DNA from 2 places in the Mycolicibacterium chengduense genome. Region 2 is predicted to be linked to the other one. Evidence: riboswitches for the same ligand, from Rfam matches in the RefSeq annotation. Region 2 holds a riboswitch; the other holds the start of a gene.

Region 1 (7,611 bases), on a different contig from region 2:
TCCTCAAACGGGTCACCGCCGACGCCGCGACGCTGGGCTACACCTTCAATCTCGGCATCGAGACGGAGTTCTTCCTGCTCACCGATGACCGGGCCGGCACCCCGGCCCCGGCCAGTCTGGACGACAACCTGGACAAACCCTGCTACGACCTGCGCGGCCTGCTGCACAACTATCCTGTCGTCGACGAGATCGTCACGGCCATGAACGAACTCGGCTGGGACGTGTACTCATTCGACCACGAGGACGGTAATGGCCAATTCGAGACGGATTTCACCTATACCGACGCGGTGACGATGTCCGATCGGCTGGTGTTCTTCCGGATGATGGTCGGTGAGATCGCCCGGAAGCACGGTCTGTTCGCGTCGTGGATGCCCAAACCGTTCGCCGATCGCACCGGAAGTGGCGCGCACTACAACATGTCACTGGCCGGTATCGACGGCACCAACCTGTTCGAATCGGCCGACGATCCGCGTGGCTGCGGGCTCTCGGAACTGGGCTACCGATTCACCGCAGGGATCCTGCGGCACGCGTCGGCGATCTGCGCGGTGATCGCCCCGACCGTCAACAGCTACAAGCGACTGGTCAAGCAGGGCAGCATGTCCGGGCTCACCTGGGCCCCCGTCTTCGCGTGCTACGGCGACAACAACCGCACGAACATGATGCGCATCCCCAAAGGCGGCGGACGGGTTGAATGCCGGGCGGCCGACAGCGCCAACAACCCCTACCTTGGTGCCGCGCTGATGTTGGCGGCCGGCCTGGAAGGTATCCGGGAGGGCCTGGATCCCGGTGAGCCCAACCGGGACAACCTCTACAACGTCTCAGAACTGGAGCTGGCGGCCCGCGGCATCGGGTGGCTGCCCCGGTCCCTGGGCGAGGCCATCGAGGCGCTGGAATCGGATCCGTTGGTGCGCACGGTGTTCGGTGACGCCATGTTCGATTCGTTCGTGGCCGAGAAACGCGCGGAATGGGACTCTTTCAACGCGCATGTGTCGTCCTGGGAGACCGATCGCTACCTGCGGTTCTGGTGACCATGCGGTGGGATGAACTGACGTCGACGCAACTGGCGGCGGCCGTCGCCGCCGACCCGGCCTTGGTGGCGCTCGTGCCCGTCGGCGCCACCGAGCAGCACGGGCCGCACCTACCGGTCGGCACCGACACCGTCATCGCCACCGCGGTCGCCGAGGCGGCCGCCGGCGGTGACGGACCGTCGGCCGTCGTGTTACCGGCAATTTCGTACGGCGCCAGCCAATTTCACGGCACCGACTTGGCCGGCACGGTCGCCTTCTCCGGCGCAGACACCGCCGACCGGGCTTACCAGGTGGCGCGTGCCTGTCTGGACTCCGGGCTGCGCCGCATCCTGTTCGTCAACGGACACGTCGGGAATGCCGCACCGCTGTGGTTGGCCTGCGACCGCTTCCGGCGTGCTCATCCGGACGGCCGGATCGGCGTCATGCAGTGGTGGGAGCTGACACCCGAGATCGCGGCCGCGGCCACCGCCGACGCTGTCGACTGGCATGCCAACGCCGCCGAGACGTCGATCATGCTGGCGCTGCGGCCCGAACTGGTCGACACCGACCGATTCGCCGAGGCCGACGATCCCGACCGCACGGCCGGGCTGGTCTTCCGTTACTCGGTGGCCCAGGTGTCGACCAACGGGGTGACCGGCCATCCGTCGCGGGCTTCCAAGGAACTCGGCCTGGCGCTGTGGCGCGATATCGTCACCGCGGCCCGGGATGTCGTCGCACGGGCCCGGACCGAGCAACCGCCGCTGCCGTAGCGATCGGCCCTAGAATGCGTCTCGTGCCCCCTCCCGAGCGCAAGGCGCAGGTCCGTGCCATCGGCCGCCCACGCGTGGGGTCGGTATCCGAGGTCGGCGGCGGCCCGCCGGCGTCGCCGCGTACTGGCATCGTGAATGCCGCGACAAAACTGTTCTCCGAGCGCGGTTATGCCCAGACCACGATGAGCGATATCGCCCGTGCCGCCGGGTTGCAACAGTCCTCGCTGTACTACTGGTTCCGCAACAAGGAGCAACTGCTGCAGGAGACGCTGCTGGTCAACCGGGCACCGCTGAACTTCATTGCCGAGGTGGGTGCGGGATCGGGGTCGCCCGCGGTCAAGTTGTACCGATTGCTGCGCTTCGACACGATGCAACTGGCGATGTCACCCATCGACTTCAACGAAATCCAGCGGATCGCCTACGAACAGCGCGACGAGTTCCACCAGTTCTGGACCGATTACGAGCGGCTGCGGCAATGGGTGGTCGACCTGATCGGTGCAGCCGTCGGTGAGGGCAAGTTCGTCGACTGCGACCGGGAGGAGACCGCGGGCTTGCTGCTCAACTTCGACGAAGGCGCGCAGAAGCGCACCCGGTTGCACCCGGACCGGGGCGACCGTGCCGAGGAGGCGATCCGGGTCGGGGAGCAGGTGGCGACCATCGCGGTGCGTGGGCTGCTGAAACGGCCCAGCGAAATCGGGCGTATCACGGCGCAGGCAGCACAGTTCGACGATGCCGCCATCGCCCTGCGGGTGGGCCTGGACGCGACCGACTGAGGGACGCGGCCGGGGCTTTCATCGGGGGCCGAACCGTCCTACCCTGGTGTGATCCACATCACCATGGGAGGTCCGGTGCGCATCTCCGACGTGCTGAAGAGTAAGGGCGCTGCGGTGGCGACCATCGCCCCGGACACCGTCGTTTCAGATCTGCTGGCCGGCCTGGTCGGCCGCAATATCGGTGCCATGGTGGTGGTCGGCCCCGACGGTCCGGTCGGCATCGTGTCCGAGCGCGATGTGGTGCACAAACTCCACGAGTTGGGCGCCGACCTGCTCCGACGACCGGTTGCCGACATCATGACCACGCATCTGGTGTACTGCTCACCCAGCGATTCGGTGGACAGCCTGAGCGCGGCGATGACCCATAACCGGGTGCGGCACATCCCGGTGCTCGACGGCGGGCGGCTGGCCGGCATCGTCAGTATCGGTGACGTGGTCAAGACGCGGATGCAGGAATTGGAATCCCAGCAGGAACAACTGCAGGCCTACATCACGCAGGGCTGAATAGGCTGCACGGTGTGAGTCACATCGATGTTCGTCCCGCCGTCCGCGCCGATATCGGGGAACTGTCACAGGTGCTCGGCCGCGCGTTCCATGACGATCCGGTGATGGCCTGGATGCTGCCCGATCCGGTTGCGCGGCGGCGCCGATTGCACCGCCTGTTCGCCGCCCTGACCCGGTATCACCACCTGTCGCGCGGTGGGGTGGAGGTGGCGTCGGCGGTGCCGACAATGGGGGCGGCGTCGGCGGTGCCGACAATCGGGTCTCCGTCGGCGGCGTCGGCGATCGGTGCTGCCGCGTTATGGGACCCGCCCGGCGGCTGGCAGCACACCACCGCCGAGGAACTGCGGGCCATGCCCAGCCTGATGTTGACGTTCGGCCGCACTCTGCGCCGCGGCCAGCAGGTGGACGAGTTGATGAAACGTCATCATCCCGAGGAGCCGCACTGGTATCTGGCGGTGATCGGCAGTGATCCTTCGGTCCGGGGTAGCGGTCAGGGTCAGGCGCTGATGCGTTCGCGGTTGGACCGTTGCGATGCCGAGCATGCCCCGGCGTACCTGGAGTCGAGTAATCCGGTCAATATCGGCTATTACCAACGGTTCGGCTTCGAGGTGACCGGGGAGATCAGGTTGCCCGACGGCGGGCCCTCGATGTGGCCCATGTGGCGCGAGCCACGGTAGTGCAGAAGTGGCGGCAGCCACGGTAGGGCAGATGTGGCGCGAGCCACGGTGGCGCGCGTTTCGGGTAGAGTGCGCTTGCCGACCAACAGGGGAATCCGGTGAGAATCCGGAGCTGACGCGCAGCGGTGTGAGGTGGTACGCCTCGAGTCCGAATGCCTGCGGCCGGTACCGACCGTTGACGGCCTCGCGACCGGGCCCCGCATCGTAAGGAAGCCACCGTGCGCGTTATCGCCGTGCTCCTGTCCCTTTCTCTTGCCTCCCTTGTCGTCAGCGCCTGCAGCACCGCGACATCGGCGGAATCCCCGCCGGCACCGGCCGGCACCACTGGTCACACCAGCTACCCACTGACGCTGGAGAACTGCGGTGTCCGCGTCACTTTCGACAAGCCGCCCCGCCGCGCCGTGTCGCTGTATCAGGCGTCCACCGAGATCTTGTTGGCCCTCGGGCTGGCCGATCGGATGGTGGGCACCTCGACATGGTTCGACCCGGTGTTGCCCGAACTGGCCGCCGACAATGCCCGGGTGCCCCGGCTCGCGGACAACGACCCGTCCCTGGAGACGGTGCTGGCCACCGAACCGGATCTGGTCACCTCGGCCAGCGCGCACACCTTCACCCCCGCGGTGGTTGCCGATCGGGCGCGCTTCACCCAGTTGGGCGTCCCGACGTATCAGTCGCCGTCGGTGTGTGATGGTGCCACCATCGACGGTGAGACGGTCACCCGCAGGCAACCGTTGCGCATGGACACCTTGTTTCGTGAAATCACCGAACTGTCAGCAATTTTCGATGTACAGGAGCGTGGCGCAGAGTTGGTGGGCCGGCTGAAGAAGCGGCTGGCCGCGGCACCCCCGGTGACCGGACCCGTTCCCACGGTGGCTTTCTGGTTCTCCGGGCTGCGCATGCCCTACCTGGCGGGCTGCTGTTCGGCTCCCGGGCTGTACGCCCGTGAACTCGGCGTCACCAACGTGTTCGCCGACGCCCGCGAGGACTGGCCGGAGATCAGCTGGGAAGCCCTCGCCGACCGCGACCCGGACGTGCTGGTGCTGGCCGATCTGAACCGCCGCCGGGTGGACGGGGACGCACTGGACACCAAAATCCGTTTCCTGGAATCGGATCCGGTCACCAGAAACCTGAAGGCGGTGCGCGCCAAGCACTATGTCGTGCTCACCGGATCCGAACTCGATCCGGGCATTCGGCAGGTTGACGCCGTCGAGAAACTGGCTGCCGGGTTGGCCGCGATCGGGCCGGCGCGATGATCGCCCGCGCCGCGGTAGCCCTCTGCTCGGCTCTGTTGTTGGCCGGGTGCGGTCAATCGGCGGCGCCGGCCCAGCGATCTGCCGGTGCCGCGGGTTACCCGCTGAGTGTGCCGAACTGTGGGCGCGACGTCGTGATCGACACACCGCCGACGCGGGCGGTATCGCTCAACCAGAGCTCGACCGAGATCCTGCTGTCGCTGGGACTGGCCGACCGCATGGTGGGCACCGCGACGTGGACCGACCCGGTGCGGGCGGACTTGGCCGCCGACAATGCCCGGGTTCCGCAATTGGCGGTGAACAAGCCGGCGCTGGAGACGGTGCTGGACACCGAACCGGATTTCGTCACCGCATCGTTCGCCGGCACTCTCGGTCCGGGTGGTGTCGCCGACCGTGACGAGTTCGACAAGCTGGGTGTGCCCGCCTATCTGGCGCCCAGTGACTGTGTCGGCAAGGTGGCCGGCGGCGCGGACGGGGTCCGTGCTGCGCCGCTGACCATGGACCTCATCTACGACGAAATCCGGGACCTGGCAGAGATCTTCGATGTTCCCGACCGCGGTACGCGCCTGAGTGCCGAGTTGCACGGGCGGATGGAGGCCGCCCGCGCGATCGCCGATGTCGACATCGCTTTCTGGTTCTCCGATATCCGGACGCCCTATATGGCCGGTTGCTGCGGAGCGCCCGGCATCATCGCCGCAACGGTGGGTGCCCGAAATGTCTTCGCCGACACCACCGACGAGTGGCCGCAGGTCAGTTGGGAGGCGGTCGCTGCCCGCGATCCCGATGTGCTGGTGCTGGCCGACCTGAGTCGGCGCACCATTGAGGGTGACTCGCTGGCCACCAAAATCCAGTTCCTGGAATCGAATCCGGTGACCGCGCGGCTGACCGTGGTCCGGGAGAAGCGCTACATCGTCGTCAACGGCGCCGATCTGAACCCGTCCATTCGCACCGTCGACGGTACCGAGAAGGTGGCGAACCGGTTGCGTGACCTGGGATTCGTGACGGGCAAGTGAGTCTGCGTACACCGGCGTTGGTCGCCCTGTGGGCTGCCGGCCTTGTGCTACTGCTCCTTTCGGCTGCTGTCGCTGTCACGATCGGTCCGGCCGCGCTGTCGATGCTCGATGTGTATCGCATCGTCGCCGACCATCTGGGCGCCGGACCGTCCGGCGCGACCCGGCTGCAGGACGGCATCGTCTGGCAGTTGCGCCTGCCGCGGGTGGCGCTCGCCGCGATCTGCGGGGCCGGCCTGGCGTTGTGTGGGGCGATCATGCAGTCGCTGCTACGCAACCCGCTGGCCGACCCGTTCGTACTGGGGGTTTCCTCGGGAGCCTCGACCGGCGCGGTGCTCATCGTGGTGCTCGGCGCCGGTGCGGGCGCGGTGTCCTTGTCGGCGGGGGCGTTCGCCGGGGCCCTGGTGGCCTTCGCGGTTGTGCTGGCCCTGGCCTACGCCGCCGGAGGGAGCACCGACCGGGTGGTCCTGGCCGGCGTCGCGGCCACCCAGTTGTTCTCGGCGCTCACCTCGTTCATCGTGCTGTCCTCGGCCGACGCCGAGCAGACCCGTGGCGTGTTGTTCTGGCTGCTCGGGTCGCTGGCCGGGGTGGACTGGGCCGACGTGCTGACTTGCGGGCTGGTGGTGGCGGCCGGGCTGGTGTGCTGCCTGGGGTTCGGGCGCACACTGGACGCCTTCGCGTTCGGCGAGGATGCCGCCGCGACCCTGGGCGTCGCCGTGCGTCGCGCGCAGATTGTGCTGCTGGTGGTGACGGCGTTGGTCACCGCCGCGTTGGTCAGTGCGGCCGGCGCGATCGGTTTCGTCGGCTTGGTGCTGCCACACGCGGCGCGCTTCTTCGTCGGGCCGGGCCATCTGCGGTTGCTGCCGACGGTCACCCTGTTCGGCGCGATCTTCATGGTGTGGGTGGACACGCTGGCTCGCACCGTCTTCGCGCCGCAAGAACTGCCCACCGGAGTGGTCACCGCGCTGCTGGGGGTGCCGGCCTTCGCGGTGATCCTGCTGCGCCGCAGGGGGGTACACCGATGAGCTTGCGGGCGCTGGACGTCAGCTGGACCCGCTCGGGGAACGTGGTGCTCGACGGTGTCACGGTCGATCCGGAACCGAGGAGCACGGTGGGCCTGCTGGGGCCCAACGGGTCGGGGAAGTCGTCGCTGCTGAGGCTGCTGGCGGGGGTGGACCGCCCCGACTCCGGCGCGGTCACCCTCGACGGCGAGGTGCTGCACCGGCTATCGCGCCGGGCGGTGGCGCGCCGGGTGGCGATGGTCGGCCAGCATGCCGATACCGATCTGCACATCACGGTCTACGAGGTGGTGCGACTAGGCCGCATCCCGCATGCCGGGGTGATCGGAGGCGACCGGGACACCGACCACGCGGTGCGCGAGGCACTGGCGGCCACCCGGCTGGCGGACATGGCGCAACGGCATTGGCACACCCTGTCCGGTGGTGAGCGTCAGCGGGTGCAGATCGCCAGAGCACTCGCGCAGCAACCCGGCGAATTGCTTCTCGACGAGCCGACCAACCACCTGGACATCGCCCATCAACTCGACATCCTCGCCTTGGTCCGGGCTCTCGACCTCACGACGGTGGTCGCCCTGCACGACCTCAACCTCGCCGCGATGTT
Region 2 (7,611 bases):
CTTGCACCGTTGAGCAGCGGGCGGAAGAAGTCGTCCGGGTGCGGGAAGTCCTGGAACCAGTCACCGAAACCGGTGTCCAGGTCCGGGGTGGACTGGTTGCCGATCGTGGTGAAGTAGACGTCACCGGCGATCACCTTCAGCGTCGCATTGAACCCGAGCTGGGTGAGTACGTCGTGGTAGTACTCGCCGATGCGCTTGCGGTCGGGCTCGTCATCGGTCCACACCGTGATGTCCTTGTCGGCCGGATTCGCTTCGGCGATCAGTTGTTTCGCCTTGTTCATATCCGGTCCCGGATACAGCTTGTATTCCTGGTAGCCGGGCATTCCCGGCGGCAGGATCTGCTGGGTCGGGTGCATGCGGCCGCCGAACACGCGGTTCAGCGCCTCCGGGTCGACGGCGTAGTTGACCGCCTGGCGCACCCGCAGGTCGTTGAACGGCGCCTTCTGGGTGTTCATCCAGAAGTAGTAGGTGTTGATCGACTGCTCCAGCCGGAATCGGTCACCGTACTTGGTTTTCACCTCCGTCAGCCGGTCGGCGTCGGGCGGGTCGACCATGAGATCGATGGTGTTCTGTTCGACGCCGGTGACCTGCGCCGAGTTGCTCTTGTTCTGGGTGACGGTGATCTTGTCGACGTGCGCGTCGGCAACCTCGCTGGCCCCGGCATCCTTCACCGTCTTGAAGTTCGGGTTGCGCTCCATGGTGAGCGTTTGCGGTGCCTCGACTTTGGTGATCATGAACGGACCGCTGGACGCCGGCGGGTTGTTGGTCGCGTCCTTGTCCAGCGGCGTCGTCGGCGGCACGGGCGCGGCGAACGGCAGTCCGAGCACGTTCTCGAAGGTGCCGTTGGGCGCGGTGAGGGTGATGGTGATGTCACCGGTGCCGTCGTCGGTCTTGATACCGGAGATGGTGTCGGCCTTGCCTTCGGCGAAATCCGTTGCGCCGACGATGGGTTCGTAGAAGACCGAACCACCGGAGTTCGCCTTGAACAGCCGCTTGATGGCGTAGGTGAAGTCCGATGCCTTGATCGGGGTGCCGTCGGAGTACTTCATGTTGGGCCGCAACGTCAGCTTGTAGGTCAAGCCGTCCGGGGACACCTCCGGCATGGCCTTGGCCAGGCCGGGCACCACTGCGGTGCCGGCCTCACCCTTCTGGTGCTTGTAGGTCAGCAGCGGGGTGTAGACGTTGTACATCACCTCCCACCCCTCGACGGTGTAGGACAGTTGCGGATCGATGTAGTCCGGGAATGACGTCATCGAGATGTTGATATCGCCACCGCCACCACCGCCGGCACCCTCCGACGACTCTCCTCCGCACGCAGCCACCCCGAACGCCGTCAGCGCGACCGCGAATACGGTGGTCGCACCCCTGCGCAGCCTGCTCATTGCCATTTCCCCTCGTCCACCAGCTGTCGATTTGATGTCCATAAGCTGTACGCCACGTCAATGGGCTGTGGACCATCTTTGAGGAAAACCAGCCGCCGTCAACTCGAGTTCCCAGATTCGGTTGCGCCGGCACGCTGCAGCCCAGCTCGGTGGTGACAAACGTCGCGGTTTGTCAGCTTGCAGTAGAGTGACCCCTCGCAGCTGGTTTGCAGTCGGCGTGGAAAACGCGTCGGCGGCATCGAGCGGCATCGCCCGATGGCGTTGTCGTGAGAGGGAACCCGGTGGGAATCCGGGACTGTCCCGCAGCGGTATGCAGGAACGAACGCCGTCACACGCACTGGGCAACTGGGAAGCGACGGTTACTAGGAACACCCGTTAACGGGATCGCCTGTGAGTCCGAAGACCTGCCGGCTGTACCGGGTGCGCCGCGCCCGGTGGCGCATCGCCTCGAGGACTGGGCGTATGACCGAACGTTCCGCCGCATGCGTTGGTGCGGTGTCTTTTTCGGTTGCACGTCCGATGGCGGTGAGCTTTCCCCCGTCTGAAGGACAGAGTTGTGACAACTACTCACCCATTCACTGCAACCGTGCTCGGTTCGCCGCGCATCGGGCCCAACCGTGAGCTCAAACGAGCCGTCGAAAGATATTGGGCGCACCGCACCGACCGCAGCCAGGTGGAGGCCGTCGCCGCCGATATCCGCGCCGCGACCCGCAACGCCCTGACCGCCGCCGGCCTGGACTCGATCCCGGTCAACACCTTCTCGTATTACGACCAGGTACTCGACACCGCTGTCCTGCTGGGCGCTCTGCCTCCGCGGGTCACCAGCGCCGGGATCGACGACGATCTCGATCGCTACTTCGCGGCCGCGCGTGGCACCGCGGATATCCCTCCCCTGGAGATGACGAAGTGGTTCGACACCAACTACCACTACCTTGTTCCGGAGATCGGCCCCGCCACGACGTTCAGTCTCAACCCGGCGAAGGTCCTCGACGAACTGAGCGAGGCCAGCAGCGAAGGCACGGCCGCGCGGCCGGTGATCATCGGGCCGATCACCTTCCTGGCGCTGTCCAAGGCCGTCGACGGCGGCCCCGCACCCATCGAACGCCTCGACGAACTGTTGCCGCTCTATCGGGACCTGCTCGGCCAGCTGACCGCCGCGGGCGCGCAGTGGGTTCAACTCGACGAACCGATTCTGGTGACCGACGTCCTCGAGGACGCCGCCGAGCTGGCCGAACGGGTCTATCGGTACCTCGGCGAAACCACCCTCCGTCCTGCGCTTTTCGTTGCGACGTACTTCGGGTCGCTCGAGCGGGTGCTGCCGGCCCTGGCCAGCACGCCGGTCGAGGCGATCGGCGTGGATCTGGTCGCCGGTGGTGAGCAGGCGGTAACCGCGGTCCCCGAACTCGCCGACAAACTCGTGGTGGCCGGTGTCGTGGACGGGCGCAACGTCTGGGCTACGGACCTGGAGTCCGCACTGGCCAAACTGGTTGCACTGCGCGCGGCCGCAGGCGCAGTGGCGGTGTCGACATCATGCTCCACTTTGCACGTCCCGTACTCGCTGAGATCCGAGACCGAACTCGATGCCGCACTGCGCAATTGGCTGGCGTTCGGCGACGAGAAGCTCGCCGAGGTTGCCACCTTGGCCAAGGCCCTGCGCGACGGCCGCGAATCGGTGATCGGCGCGATCTCCGCGTCGGCGCGGGCGCAGGAATCCCGGAGGTCCGATCCGCGCCTGCGCAACGGCCAGGCTCGGGACCGACTGGCAGCGGTCTTGGCCGCCGGGACGACGCGCGGGCCCGCCGAGCAGCGACGTATCGACCAGGACGCCCGGCTGCATTTGCCGGCTTTGGCCACCACCACGATCGGTTCGTATCCCCAAACCGTCGAGATCCGAAAAGCCCGCGCCGCAGTGCGCTCCGGGCAGATCGATCAGGCCGAGTACGAGCGGCAGATGAAGGCGGAGATCGCCGCCGTAATCAGCCTCCAAGAGGAGATCGGGCTCGACGTCCTGGTGCACGGCGAACCCGAGCGCAACGATATGGTGCAGTACTTCGCCGAACAGCTGACCGGGTTCTTTGCAACCCGCAACGGCTGGGTACAGTCCTACGGCACCCGCTGTGTGCGCCCACCCATCCTGTACGGCGACGTGACGCGGCCCGAGCCGATGACGGTCGACTGGACCGTCTATGCCCAGTCACTGACCGCCAAGCCGGTCAAGGGTATGTTGACCGGTCCCATCACGATTCTGGCGTGGTCATTCGTGCGCGACGATCAACCGTTGGCGGACACGGCGAATCAGATCGCGCTGGCCATCCGGGACGAGACGGTGGACCTCCAGTCCGCAGGCATCTCCATCATCCAGGTGGACGAGCCGGCGCTGCGTGAGCTGCTGCCGTTGCGGTCGAAGGACAAAGAGGATTACCTGTCCTGGGCGGTCGGCGCGTTCCGGCTCTCCACTTCCGGGGTCAGTGACAGCACCCAGATCCACACCCATCTCTGCTATTCCGAGTTCGGTGAGGTCATCGGGGCGATCGCGGACCTGGATGCCGATGTCACCTCGATCGAGGCGGCGCGGTCACGCATGGAAGTGCTCGATGACCTGAACGCGATCGGTTTCTCCAACAGCGTTGGCCCCGGGGTATACGACATTCACTCGCCACGGGTGCCTGGAACTGAGGAGATCGTGGAATCGCTGCGTGCGGCCGTGCGCGCGATTCCGGCGCAACGGCTCTGGGTGAATCCGGACTGCGGCCTCAAAACCCGCAGGACCGAGGAGGTGACGGCCGCCCTACGCCACCTTGTCGAGGCCGCCCAGCTGGTACGCACCGAGCAGTGACGCAGCGACCGCGTTCCGGGATCCGGGATCCGGGATTCCGGAACGCGGTCGCGGTCAAGCGTTGCGGTGTTCGTCTTGGCGGTTCAGCAGCACGGCGCGGTCGACTTCTGACATACCGCCCCAGGTTCCGAAATCCTCTCCACGCTCGAGCGCGAACCCCGCACACTCCCATTTCACCGGGCAGGTTGCGCAGATCTCTTGCGCCACGGCCAATCGCCGGCGTCTGGACTCTGCGCGTTCACCGTCTGGATGGAAGAACAGATCGGGGTCGTGATCGCGGCATCGAGCCAGATGCCGCCAATCCGGGGACGTGTTCCCGTTCATCGATCACGTGAGCGCGCGCTGCGGATGCCCACTGTACTCGCTGAGGGGCCGGATCAAGGTGTTCGACGCCGCCTGCTCCATGACGTGTGCGGTCCAGCCGGTGATTCGACTCATCACGAAAATCGGTGTGAAACTCGCGATATCGAAACCCATGAGGTAGTAGACCGGCCCGGTCGGGAAGTCGAGATTGGGTTTGATCCCGGTCGCTGCGAACATGTCCTGCTCCAACTGGTTGTAGATGTCCAGCCACCGCCGGCCGTCGCGCACCGCGGCGACGCGTTCGAACGCCGCCTTCATCGTGGGTACCCGGGAATCACCGCTTCGGTACACCCGGTGACCAAAGCCCATCACCTTTTCCCTGCGGGACAGCTTGCCGTGTAACCATTCCGAAGCCCTATCGGCTGTGCCGATCTCCAGCATGTCGTGCATGACGGCCTCGTTGGCGCCGCCGTGCAGCGAGCCTTTGAGCGCACCGATGGCTGCGGTCACCGCGCTGTAGATGTCGGACTGCGTCGAGGTGACTACGCGCGCCGCGAAGGTCGACGCATTGAAGCTGTGCTCGGCGTACAGCACCATGGATTGTTCGAAGGCCCGCACGATCACCGTGTCCGGGACCTCACCGAGTGCCATCCGCAGGAAGTTCTCGGCGTAGCTCAGGTGGCTGTGCGGCGGAATCGGGTCGAGACCGCGCCTGCGGCGCATATCGGCGGCGACGATCGTGGGCAGCACGGCTAACATGCGCAGGGATTTCTCGTAGTTTGCCGACTCCGATGCGTCGTCCTCTTGTGGATCCTCGGCGCCCAGATAGCTGATCGCGGTGCGCACGACATCCATCGGATGGCAGGTGTCGGGTAGCTTGGCCAGCAGCGACTGCAGCGAGCGGTCGATGCGACGCAACGCCCGCTCACGCTGGGTGAACTGCCCCAATTCGGCGTCGCTGGGCAGTTCTCCGCGCCACAGGAGGTAGGCGACCTCTTCGAAGCTGCAGTGTGCGGCCAAGTCCTGGACCGGGTAGCCGCGGTAGGTGAGCGAATTGCTTTCCGGGACCACCTTGGAGATGGCGGTGGTGTCGACCACGACACCGGTCAGACCCTTGTGAACGGCGACACTCATCGTTGAGCCCCCTGCAGGACAAAGTTGAAAACGTCGGAATCGAACTGGTTGTAATCGGCGTAACGCAGCAGCTCGTAGAGTCGACTTCGGTGCTGCATCCGATCAAGGAGACCGGATTGTGTTCCCACACTTGCAATCTCGCGCAGCCCCGCCTCGACGGCGAACATCGCCAGCCGCAGCGTCGTGACCGGATAGATCACCACGTTGTAGCCGATATCGGACAACTGGCGGGCGCTGAGCAGTTCGGATTTCCCGAACTCGGTCATGTTGGCAAGCAATGGTGTCTGCACGGCGGCGCGAAACCGTTCGAACTCCGCCCGGGTATGCAACGCCTCGGTGAAGATCAGATCTGCACCGGCGTCGGCGTAGGCCTTGGCCCGCTCGATGGCCGCGGACACGCCCTCGATACCCGCGGCATCCGTCCTTGCGCAGATGACGAAGTTGGGGTCGCGTCGAGCGGAAACCGCTGCCCGCAACCGCTTCACCATCTCCGCGGTCTCGACGACGGCCTTGCCGTCCAGATGACCGCAACGCTTCGGATTCACCTGGTCCTCCAGGTGCAGCCCGGCCAGGCCGGCGTCTTCGAGCACCGTGACGGTGCGAGCCGCACTCATCGGCTCACCGAATCCCGTGTCGGCGTCGACGAAGGTCGGCAGGTCGGTCGCCGACGCAATCTGCGCTCCCCGGCTCGCCACCTCCGTCAGGGTGGTCAAACCGATATCCGGCAGGCCGAGATCGGCCGCGAGCACCGCGCCGGAGACGTACACCCCGTCGAAGCCGATCTCGGCTACCAGCTTGGCCACCAGCGGCGAGAAGGCACCTGGGAAGCGTTGCAAGTGGCCCGATTCCAGCCCGGCGCGAAAGTGCAGCCGCTTCTCAACCGCCGATTTCGCCGACCCCAGGACGCTCATCGGAAGATGCCCGAGGCAACGGTAGGGGCTTTGTCCAGCACCCGCTGGTCCACCCGGATGTTGAGTGCGTTCAGGCCACCTGGCTTGATGCCGGCGACACCGTCCATGACATTCAGGAAGCGCTGCTGCTCTTCGGATTCCACCACACCAGCGGCGAGTTCGGTGAATTTGGCGACGTACTGGGAACGCTCGAACGGGCGGGCACCGAGCGGATGGGCATCCGCGACGGCGAGTTCGTCGACGATGGTCTCGCCGCTCTTCAACGTCACCACAGCTTTGGCGCCGAACGCTTTCTCGGCCGGGTCATTCGAGTGGTAGCGCCGGGTCCATTCCGGGTCCTCGACGGTGGAGATCTTGTTCCACAGGTCGATGGTGTCGGCCCGGTGGGCCCGTTCGGGTGCATAGGATCGCTCGTGGTGCCAGGTCCCGTCCTGCAGGGCGACGGCGAAGATGTAGGGCACCGAGTGGTCCAAGGTTTCGCGTGAAGCGTCGGGGTCGAACTTCTGTGGGTCGCCGGAGCCGGTGCCGATGACCACGTGAGTGTGATGACTGGTGTGCAGCACGATCGATGCGACCTGCGCGAGGTCACCGATTCGCTCACGCATCCGGCGGGCCAGGTCGATGGGCGCCTGGCTCTGATACTCGGCCGAATGTTCCTTGGTATAGGTGTCGAGGATGGCGCGTTTGGGCTCACCCGGCTCGGGCAGGGGTACGTGATAGGTGCGCTGGGGACCGCCCAGCAGCCAGGCGATGACACCGTCCTCGCCCTCCCAAATGGGCGCCGGCGACCCTTCACCGCGCATGGCCCTATCGACGGCTTCGACGGCGACCTTGCCTGCCCAGGCGGGCGCGAAGGCCTTCCAGCTGGAGATCAGGCCCTTGCGGGACTGCCGGGTGGCCGTGGTCAGATGCAGCGCCTGACCGATCGCGGCATAGATGGTCGCCGTGTCCAGCCGCAGCATGGTGCCCAGTCCGGCGGCCACCGACGGACCGAGGTGGGCGACGTGGTCGATCTTGTTCTCGTGCAGGCAGATTCCCTTCACCA

Evidence for each region. A riboswitch is a leader RNA that binds a small molecule or an ion and turns the genes downstream of it on or off. The one in region 2 is predicted to bind cobalamin.
Region 1: it holds a riboswitch for cobalamin, as region 2 does, so the genes downstream of both, SBI67_RS16675 (ABC transporter substrate-binding protein) here and metE (5-methyltetrahydropteroyltriglutamate--homocysteine S-methyltransferase) in region 2, are expected to answer to the same signal.

What each region holds. Positions count from the first base shown of each region.
Region 1 is NZ_JAWQNH010000004.1:333,197-340,807, reverse strand. Features, by position in the region: gene glnT (type III glutamate--ammonia ligase) at 1-1,028, shown strand, start outside; gene SBI67_RS16695 (creatininase family protein) at 1,031-1,777, shown strand; gene SBI67_RS16690 (TetR/AcrR family transcriptional regulator) at 1,801-2,550, shown strand; gene SBI67_RS16685 (CBS domain-containing protein) at 2,626-3,054, shown strand; gene SBI67_RS16680 (GNAT family N-acetyltransferase) at 3,069-3,731, shown strand; cobalamin riboswitch at 3,770-3,909, shown strand; gene SBI67_RS16675 (ABC transporter substrate-binding protein) at 3,959-4,984, shown strand; gene SBI67_RS16670 (ABC transporter substrate-binding protein) at 4,981-5,994, shown strand; gene SBI67_RS16665 (FecCD family ABC transporter permease) at 5,991-7,016, shown strand; gene SBI67_RS16660 (ABC transporter ATP-binding protein) at 7,013-7,611, shown strand, end outside.
Region 2 is NZ_JAWQNH010000002.1:336,163-343,773, forward strand. Features, by position in the region: gene SBI67_RS07180 (ABC transporter substrate-binding protein) at 1-1,382, opposite strand, end outside; cobalamin riboswitch at 1,606-1,808, shown strand; gene metE (5-methyltetrahydropteroyltriglutamate--homocysteine S-methyltransferase) at 1,924-4,218, shown strand; gene SBI67_RS07190 (WhiB family transcriptional regulator) at 4,273-4,542, opposite strand; gene SBI67_RS07195 (bifunctional 2-methylcitrate synthase/citrate synthase) at 4,546-5,655, opposite strand; gene prpB (methylisocitrate lyase) at 5,652-6,566, opposite strand; gene prpD (2-methylcitrate dehydratase PrpD) at 6,563-7,611, opposite strand, start outside.